3 regions of the Bacillus hominis genome follow, and region 3 is predicted to be linked to each of the others. Evidence: riboswitches for the same ligand, from Rfam matches in the RefSeq annotation. Region 3 holds a riboswitch; each other region holds the start of a gene.
The links. A riboswitch is a leader RNA that binds a small molecule or an ion and turns the genes downstream of it on or off. The one in region 3 is predicted to bind S-adenosylmethionine.

Region 1 (3,285 bases), 2.3 Mb from region 3:
GTTTTGGGTTTGTTATAAGTACAGATGCAATAGTAAGCCTCTTTTTTTGTCCGTAGCTTAATGCCTGAATTGGCCAGTTACGAAATGGGTATAATCCACAAATTCTTAAAGCTTTTTCGACTCTACTCTCAATCTCATCTTTAGAAACTTGTTTTAATTTTAATGAAAATGAAACTTCTTCTAAAACAGTGGGCTGTGTAATCATTTGATTTGGGTTTTGCATAACGTAAGAAATAACTTCCCCGCGTTTACGAATAGACCAAGAATTTATATTTTCTCCATCGAATGTTATTCTCCCATTCTTTGTTTTATTTATTCCTATAAGAGTATGAGCTAATGTCGATTTCCCTGCTCCATTATGACCCAATAAGGCTATTATCTCTCCCTCTCCTATTGAAAGGTTGATATCTTCTAAGACTGTATGTTTGTTATTGTACGTAAATGATAAATTTTCTATCTTGCATAAGGCTTTTTTAATATACGTGTTTTTAGATGACACTTGCTTCCGCATCCAGTTCTTTAATAAGTTATGAACGCCTGCATTACGTAGATTTTCAATCGGAAATACCCCAACATTATTACTGTCAAAATTTAATTTCTTTAGAGCTTCTATATAAATAGGTTCTCTTAGTCCGATATTTGGTAATATATTAGAATTTAGAATACTATCCGGTGAACCCATCGCAACAATTTCTCCTTCATCGATTAAAATAATTTTATCTAAATCAAGGTTTAAAATTTCTTCTATTCGATGTTCAATAATTACAATTGTTTTATTATATTTCTCATGAATATCTTTAATGAGTTCTATAGTATTCAAACTACTTGCTGGATCTAAGTTAGCTAACGGTTCATCAAATAATAATATATCTGCATTTGTCGTTAGCAGACCTGCAAGAGAGACTGTTTGTTTTTGACCTCCTGATAATTCATGTGGACTTTGTGCATGAAACTCCTGCATGCTTACCTTTTTTAAAGAATCCGTAACAATCTTTTTCATTTCTATTTGATTTACACAATCGTTTTCTAATGAAAATGCTACATCCTCTTCGACAGTAAGACCAATAAATTGTGAATCTTGATCTTGTAATATTGTCCCTACGTGTTTACTCTGTTCAAAAACACTACCTTCTCTCGGATCCTTTCCAGCTATTAAAATGTTACCGGTACTTATTCCTTCGTAAGAAAATGGGATTAACCCATTTATACAATGAGCTAATGTTGACTTCCCTGAACCACTTCGTCCAGCGATAAGTACCTTTTCCCCAGGATATATTTGAAATGTAATATCTTTTAAAGTAGGCTGCGCGGCATGCCTATATTGAAAGGTAAATTGTTCAAAAGAAATAATTGGTTGCATGTATTCATCCCTACTTTTCAATTTTTAAATGTGTATGTTTCTTATTTGATTTCGCTAGACCAATCGTGATTGGTAAGCCAAGAACTAAAAATACGATAACGTCTGCAATTGTTGCGCCTAGTACTTGTATAACTATTTTGTCAAACGGTTCTCCCATCACAATAATATCGAATGCTCCAGCAAATATAATAGCTATGACAATACCAATTAATCCTGCAATTGCAAAATAAGAAATATCACGGTTATTATACGTTCCATGTTTTACACTAAAACCAACTCTTTTTTGAATGAGTCCCATTGCAAAACCAATAATACCTGAACTAATAACCCATCCCCACCAAATACCCCAACCAGCAATCGTATCTGTAACGGTATGACCGATTAGTCCTATTAAAAGTCCTGCTACCGGGCCAAATAACGCTCCAAAAACTGTTAAAATAGCCAGTGCTGGTTTAATAAAGGTATTCGGTGCGATAGAAAATCCCCAAAGCCCTAATACTCCGTATAAAGCTGCTCCAATTCCAATTGCTACTACTAGCTTTGTCGTTAATTTGTTCATTACAATTCCCCTCTCGTATTATTCAACTTTTAATACTCTATATTTATTTTGAAAGTGAATTATGCATCGACAATTCCTTTCTATACAACAAAAAATGACCTCTTAAATAAGAGGTCATTTTCTTTCACGTACAAGAATCCCCTTATCTTTCAAAAGACACATAGTGTCCTCAGCGGAATTAGCACCTTCCTATGTAATTACATAGGGGTTGCTGAGGCTTCATAGGGCCGTTCCCTCTACCTCTCTGGATAAGTATGTATTTGTAATCTGTATTATGGCACTAACAATAAATAATTTCAATACTTTTCTTACTATTTTTATTTTTCGATAAATAGTTAATCTAAATCATTGTATTCTTATCGGAATTATGGAATAATGAATTCAAAATTGTTACGGGAGGAATGCATGATGAAAGTAATTGGCTTAATTGGTGGACTAAGTTGGGAATCAACATCGTTATACTATAAACATATTAATACACTTACTCTCACTCAATATAATCAAAATGCAAAACTTGTTTTATATAGTATGGACTTTGGCGAGATAACCAGATTATTACAAGACCATCAATATGAACAAGTAAAAAATGAATTAGTCACAGTAGCCAAAAAGGTAGAAAACTCTGGAGCTGAATGTTTACTTATGTGTTCCAATACTATACATCTATTTGCTGAAGAAGTAGAAAAGGCAATATCAATACCACTCCTCCATATTGGAGATGTAAGTGCTGAAACAATGATAGAATATAATATTAAGCGTATCGGACTTTTGGGAACAAAACAAACAATGGAACAAGACTTCTATAAATCAAGACTAGCAAATTACAACATTGAGTCAATTGTCCCAAATGAAGAAGATAGAACTTTCATCCATCATGTCATTTTACAAGAACTCAGTAGAGGGATTATTTCAGAAATATCAAAAGAAAAGCTATTACAAATCACAAATACATTAATTAAAAACGGTGCTGAAGGAATACTACTTGGCTGTACAGAAATTCCCTTGCTCATTTCACAAAGTGATCTATCGGTTCCTGTTTTTGATACTGCTTATACACATGCGAATACAGCTGTACGATTTGCGAATAACAATTTAAAAGTGAAACTTTAATCAGCAGCGGTTTTGTCCATACCCCACTGATTATTAATTGAACCAATTGGACTTTACGAGCAATTGATCTCCCACTTAACTTCCTCGCATTCACTAAATTTTGAGGTGGGAATTTTACTGCTCCAAATAGCAGGATAAATAATTATCAAGCATCAACATAAAAAAAGGCATCTACAAAAGTAGATGCCTAGCTGTGATAAGGAGTGTTCAGTGAGGTAAGGTACAAGCTTTTTTGCTTGTCCTATGCTATCAATAT
Region 2 (3,285 bases), 4.8 Mb from region 3:
CACGTGTTATACAATCATTTACAATATATAAGGGGTTTCTTGATACACGTAATAATTCAGCCAATTAGAGAATAATAAATTCCCATGACTCCTCCACCTAACAAGTGGCTTCTCATTCGGATTATTATGTTTAAAATAATTTTTTGGCACATCAATTTTTAACCCTTTTTGGCAGTCCCGTTCGTATTCTTGCTTTAACGTATCACAACTGTATTCACTATGTCCGAGTGCGAAAACTTGCCTTCCCTCTTGCCCAATAACAAGATGAACACCTGCTTCTTCAGAATTGGCTAATAACGTTAATTCTTTCACCTTTTCAATATCACTCTCTCGTACTTCTGTATGACGAGAATGCGGGGCAAAAAACACTTCATCAAACCCTTGTAACAATTTCACATGTTGCTCGCAAACCTCATGTTCAAATACACCAAACATTTTTTCCGCAAGAGGATACTTCGGCACACCATAGTGATAATACAAACCCGCTTGTGCCCCCCAGCAAATATGAAGCGTAGATGCTACATTCGTTTTTGAATACTCCATAATACGTCCAAGCTCTTCCCAATAATCAACTTCTTCAAAAGAAAGAGTTTCAACTGGTGCTCCTGTAATAATGAGTCCATCAAATTTTTCATTCTCAATATCACGGAATGTTTTATAGAAGCTCGTTAAATGGTCCTGCGCTACATTGCGAGACAGATGCGATTCCATATGAAGTAAATGAACATCTAATTGCAACGGTGTATTTCCAATTAAACGAAGTAATTGCGCCTCTGTTTCTTGTTTTGTAGGCATTAAATTTAATATAGCAATTTTCAAAGCACGTATATCTTGTGTTGCTGCTCGCTCCTTCGTCATTACAAAAATATTTTCCTTCTGCAATACTTTGCGAGCTGGTAAATCTTTATCAATTATGATCGGCATGTTGTTTGCCTCCGACTAGCGCTGCTTCTAAATCTGCAATAATATCAGAAACATCTTCTATACCGACCGATAAACGGATTAAATCAGATGTAACACCAGCTAACCGCTGATCTTCTGCACTTAATTGTCTATGCGTCGTACTAGCTGGATGTATTACACAAGTTCTTGCATCAGCTACATGCGTTACAAGAGTTGCGAGTTTTACATTTGCGATGAATTCTTTTGCTGCTTCTAATCCGCCCTTAATACCAAATGTTAAAACTCCACTAGCACCTTTTTTCAAATACTTTTGTGCTAACGAGTAATTTTCATTACTATCTAACCCTGGATAATTCACCCATTCAATGCGATCATGATTAGCAAGCCACTTAGCAACTTCGAGAGCATTTTCACTATGACGCTCCATTCGTAAATGCAATGTTTCCAGGCCAATATTGCTAATATACGCATTGAATGGGCTCATACAGTTTCCGTAGTCTCTTAATAACTGAACGCGTGCTTTCAGAATATACGCGGCTGCTCCAAAATTTTGAACATAGCTTACACCGTGATAACTCGGATCAGGTTCGACAAGCTCAGGGTATTTTCCATTTGTCCAATCGAAGTTCCCTCCGTCTATTACAATGCCACCTAGAGAACTTGCATGGCCATCAATATATTTCGTTGTAGAATGGACAATGATATTGGCCCCATGTTCAAACGCCTGGCATAAATAAGGTGTCGCTAATGTATTATCAACGATAAAAGGTACTTCTAATTCTTTTGCTGCCGCTGAAAGTTCTTTGAAATTCAAAACGTTCATTGCTGGATTTCCTAACGATTCTGCATAAACGAGCTTTGTCTTATCATTAGCAAGTGCCGCAATTTCATCTGACGTTAAATTAGGATTAAAGAACGTAACATCGATGCCAAGCTTACGCAAACTCACTCCAAATAAATTAAACGTTCCTCCGTAAACAGTTGAAGAACAAAGTAAATGGTCTCCACTACTGCAAATATTTAAAACCGCAAGCATAATAGCTGCCTGCCCAGAAGCTGTTGCAACAGCCCCTACACCGCCTTCTAAATCTGATAACTTTTGTTCAAATGCAGCTAGAGTAGGATTTCCAATACGCGTATATATATATCCTTCTGCCTCTAAATTAAATAGTGCTGCTAAATCATCTGACGTATCGTATTTATACGTTGTACTTTGATAAAGTGGCAAAACACGCGGCTCACCATTTTTTGGCGTATAGCCACCTTGCACACAAATCGTTCCTTTTCCCCATGATTCTCCCATCTCTCATTCTCCTTTCTTTTATCCCGCTACTTGCGGACAGTAAGACTCCCACCTCAAAATTCAAAGAATGCGAGGAAGTTAGGTGGGAGATAACTGCCCGTTTGGTGAAGGCTAATAATCAGTGGGAGAGGGACAAAACCCCCACTGATTAAAGTTTCAATTTATGCAAAATAAAAAACTGCCCCTTTCCTGAAAACAAGAAAGGAGCAGTTTGAAAACACGCTCTAAGGGCTCTTTCTTATCTCTCAGGATTATTACCTGCAGGATTTGGCACAATTCCGTTATACGGCTGTTGCCAAGGTTTCATCGGGCCTGTCCCTCCACCTTTTCTTGATAAGACTATGCAATTACCGTTGATTTTATAGCAATAATTTCCTGATGTCAAACAGTTTTTCTGAATGTTCTAAATTAAATGTAAAAAATTTAATAGAAACAACAAAAGAAATATATTCCATATTCATTTGAAAAAGACCTTTTAAAAACTCCGATCAATATATAGAATTAAATAAGTGGTTTAACTTATAGGACCCAAGCTCTAATGAAATCCCAATATATATGTTGAATAAGCCAACCTCTCACAAAGATACTATATATATTCCATTCATTTCACACTAGCATATATAATCCTTTCTACATTAAAACTTACATAACGGAGGTATAACATGACAGATAAAAAGGACATGCACTATATACTTGCCCTATATGGCATTCTTTTAGGCTCTATAGTAGGAGCTACAGTTTGGTTATTTTTAGTTACGTTAAATATCGGAATCCACTTTATTTGGGGATACTTACCTACTATTTTCTCTTCTCCCCCTTATTACACCATTTGTGTAACAGTCATCGGTGGTTTCCTCGTTGGTTTAACACAAAAATACTTCGGTACATATCCACGGCTTATGCCGGAAGTGATGGCTGAATATAAAAAAACAGGTAGAATTGAATACCATTTTGTACATAAAGCTACTTTAACTGCGCTTATTGTTTTAATATTTGGAGCTAGTCTAGGCCCAGAGGCCGCACTTGTTGGAATTATCGGTGGACTTTGTACATGGGTAGGGGATCGCTTTAACTTCGCT
Region 3 (3,285 bases):
TCAGGTGTTCTATATGTATATACATGTTGAACTATAATCTGTCGTTATATGTTTCAACGTAGTAGACATTATATTTTGATGGTGAAATATTTCGTTTCTTTGATTATTTAGAATATTAACACTGGAAAGAACTATATGTCAATAATAAAAATAGAATGTTAATTTCTTGAAATAATATATTAAAAAAGTAGATTCCGGTGTATTAAGGAACCTACTTTTAATGCGTTTTGTGAAAAAATAATTAGTATGGTGGAATAACGTTGGTCAAAGTTACAATTTATTTTTCAATTTTTGCCCATTTGAAGTTTAATTGACCTGCAAAGTCTACTTGCACAATGCCTTTCACATAAGAACGTTCTAAATAAGATTCTCCTTTTTGGTAAAGAGGAGCGATAACAGAGTCTTTAAATAATATTTTCTCTGATGCTAGTAATGCGTCAAAGCGAGCCTTTTCATCACCAGCTAAAGTCGTTTTCACTTTTTCTATTGTTTCATCGAACTCTTTATTAGAGTAATGATCTAAGTTGTAAGGATTATTCGTTGTAAACAATTCAAGGAATGTAATTGGATCAGCAAAGTCAGGGCTCCAACCGTCAATTCCAATTTCGTAGTCACCTTTTAATAAGAGTGAAACTTGTTGCTTACGCGGTTGCGGTTTTATATTTACTGTTAAGCCCTCTAAATTCTTTTCTAGTTGTCCTTTTAAGAACTCACCAGTTTTCTTCTCAAGGTCACCGTCACTTGTTAATAATTCTAATGTGATTTTTTCAGAACCAAGTTCTTTTTTTGCTTTTTTCCATAGTTCTTGTGCAGATTTTGTATCAACCTTTGTTAAATCCCCGTTTGCAACGCGGAAGTCTTTTCCGTCAGGTCCTTTTGCAAAGTTTTGTGGCACGAGGCCATAAGTTGGGGTAGAACCATCATTTAAGAGCGTATTTACAAAGGATTTTCTATCGATTGTTTGATCGATTGCTTGTCGTGCAGAAACGTTTTGAAGTACTTTGTTTTGTTGATTCATACGTAAAAATTGTACGCCTACGTTCGGACGCTCTTTAAAGTTAGCATCTTTTTTATATTTATCAACGAAGTCAGATGTTAGTTTTATACGGTCTAATTGTTTTGACTCGAATAAATTTACTTCTGTCGATTTTTCTTTTACGACGTTAAAATTGATTTCTTCCAGTTTGACATTATCTTTATCCCAATAGGTAGGATTTTTCTTGAATTTAAAGCTTTGTTCGTGCTTCCAATCACTTAGTGTAAAAGCCCCGTTGTACAAAATTGTATTATCTTCTAAAGCGTACTTATCACCTTGTGCTTTAAAGAATTCTTCGTTAATTGGTAGAAATGTTGGGAACGCTGTTAAGCTAATAAAGTACGGAACAGGACGCTCTAATTCTACTTCAAACGTATGGTCATCAACTGCTTTTACACCAAGTTGATCGGCTGGAAGTTCTTTGTTGTTAATTTTTGTTGCGTTTTTAATATCAAAGAATAGAAATGCATATTCAGAGGCTGTTGCTGAATCGACAGCTCTTTGCCAAGCGAAGACAAAATCTTTCGCGGTAACAGGAGTACCGTTTGACCATTTTGAATCTCGTAAATGGAATGTGTATTTCGTTTTATCGCTATTTACTTCATGAGATTTTGCAACGCCAGGGACAGGTTTGTTACCTTCACCAAGATTATACAAACCTTCAAATACGTTTCTCATTACTTGACCAGAATCAGTATCTGTAGCACGAGCTGTATCCATTGTTCGTATTTCAGTAGGTGAAGATAAGTTTAAAACCTGTTTACTAGGTGCCTCGTCTTTTGCATTTGCTCCGCTTGCTTCGTTTTTATAACTACCGCAACCAGTTAATAAAATACTTACTCCTACAACTGATGCAATACCGGGTACAAACTTCTTTTTCATTTGATTTTCCTCCTAAATAATTAAGTTTGGGTGATGATGAGGGAAATGAAAAATAAAAAATCCCTCTTTTCATATTGAGAAAGAGGGATTTTTACGTACAAGTTATGCACCCGTATATAAACGAATTCCCTCATTCTATCTTTCAAGCCATAAGGCTTGCAGGAAGTGGCACAGTATTCAAAATGAACCTGTTGCCGAGGTTTCAAAGGGCCAGTCCCTCCACCTCTCTTGATACAATGAGTAAACGAATAAATTTTATTAATTTTTGTGTTTCTTTGATAATTCAAAATCTTACACCTTGGATAATGAAGTGTCAACCTAATGAAATGTAGTTTAAATTTTCAGTTTTCTTTAACGGAAAAACCACTGCATATGGCAGTGGTTTTTCTACTAGAAGTTAAAGTTATCTGGATCTGGACCAACGCGACGATCTTCATTGAGTGCTTGAATTGCTTTCATGTCATCAGCACTTAATTCAAAATCGAATATATTTGCATTTTCAATAATGCGATGTTCTTTAATAGATTTAGGGATTGTTACAACTTCGTTTTGTAAATCCCAGCGTAAAATAATTTGCGCAGTTGATTTATTATATTTTGTCGCAATTTCTTGTAACGTTGGATTATCAAGTAATTGTCCTTGCATTAATGGTGACCAAGCTTCAAGCTGGATATTATGTTCTTTACAGAAAGTGTGTAATTCTTCTTGAGCTAAACGTGGATGGTATTCTACTTGGTTAACCATTGGTTTAATTTCAGCGATTTCAAATACATCTTGCAAATGGTGAATGTGGAAATTACTCACACCAATAGCGCGAACACGGCCGTCTTTATAAAGCTTTTCTAACGCTTTCCATGATTCAGTATATTTCCCTTTTACAGGCCAATGTACTAAATATAAATCTAAATATTCTAGACCTAATTTTTCTAATGTAGTTTCAAATGCTTGAAGTGTTGTTTCATAGCCTTGATCGCTATTCCACACTTTTGATGTAATGAATAATTCTTCACGTGAAACACCTGATTCACGGATCGCTTGTCCAACGCCTTCTTCGTTTTGATAGATTGCAGCAGTATCGATGCTGCGGTAGCCATTTTTAATTGCTGCTTTTACAGAATCAATTACTTCTGAACCATCTTCTACTTTAAAAACACCTAAACCGAACCAAGGCATTTTTACACCGTTATGTAATGTTGTATAGTCTTTTAAACTTGTTAAACTCATATTATTTCCCCCTAGCTTTTTTGTTTGTTGCTTCTACTGCTTTTTGAATTGCCTCTGAAAAATTATACTCATATAAAGTTTTGAGACCTTCAGCTGTGGAACCCCCTGGTGTTGTTACTTGTTCGCGGAGGTTAGCTGGATCT

Region 1: it holds a riboswitch for S-adenosylmethionine, as region 3 does, so the genes downstream of both, QUF93_RS15180 (ECF-type riboflavin transporter substrate-binding protein) here and QUF93_RS03490 (peptide ABC transporter substrate-binding protein) in region 3, are expected to answer to the same signal.
Region 2: it holds a riboswitch for S-adenosylmethionine, as region 3 does, so the genes downstream of both, QUF93_RS28370 (bifunctional O-acetylhomoserine aminocarboxypropyltransferase/cysteine synthase) here and QUF93_RS03490 (peptide ABC transporter substrate-binding protein) in region 3, are expected to answer to the same signal.

What each region holds. Positions count from the first base shown of each region.
Region 1 is NZ_JAUCFS010000005.1:2,458,406-2,461,690, forward strand. Features, by position in the region: gene QUF93_RS15175 (ABC transporter ATP-binding protein) at 1-1,360, opposite strand, end outside; gene QUF93_RS15180 (ECF-type riboflavin transporter substrate-binding protein) at 1,371-1,919, opposite strand; SAM riboswitch class I at 2,059-2,174, opposite strand; gene QUF93_RS15185 (aspartate/glutamate racemase family protein) at 2,325-3,029, shown strand.
Region 2 is NZ_JAUCFS010000005.1:4,962,446-4,965,730, forward strand. Features, by position in the region: gene metA (homoserine O-acetyltransferase MetA) at 19-924, opposite strand; gene QUF93_RS28370 (bifunctional O-acetylhomoserine aminocarboxypropyltransferase/cysteine synthase) at 908-2,206, opposite strand; SAM riboswitch class I at 2,442-2,546, opposite strand; gene QUF93_RS28375 (chloride channel protein) at 2,869-3,285, shown strand, end outside.
Region 3 is NZ_JAUCFS010000005.1:191,948-195,232, forward strand. Features, by position in the region: gene QUF93_RS03490 (peptide ABC transporter substrate-binding protein) at 278-1,918, opposite strand; SAM riboswitch class I at 2,051-2,156, opposite strand; gene QUF93_RS03495 (glyoxal/methylglyoxal reductase) at 2,309-3,142, opposite strand; gene proC (pyrroline-5-carboxylate reductase) at 3,144-3,285, opposite strand, start outside.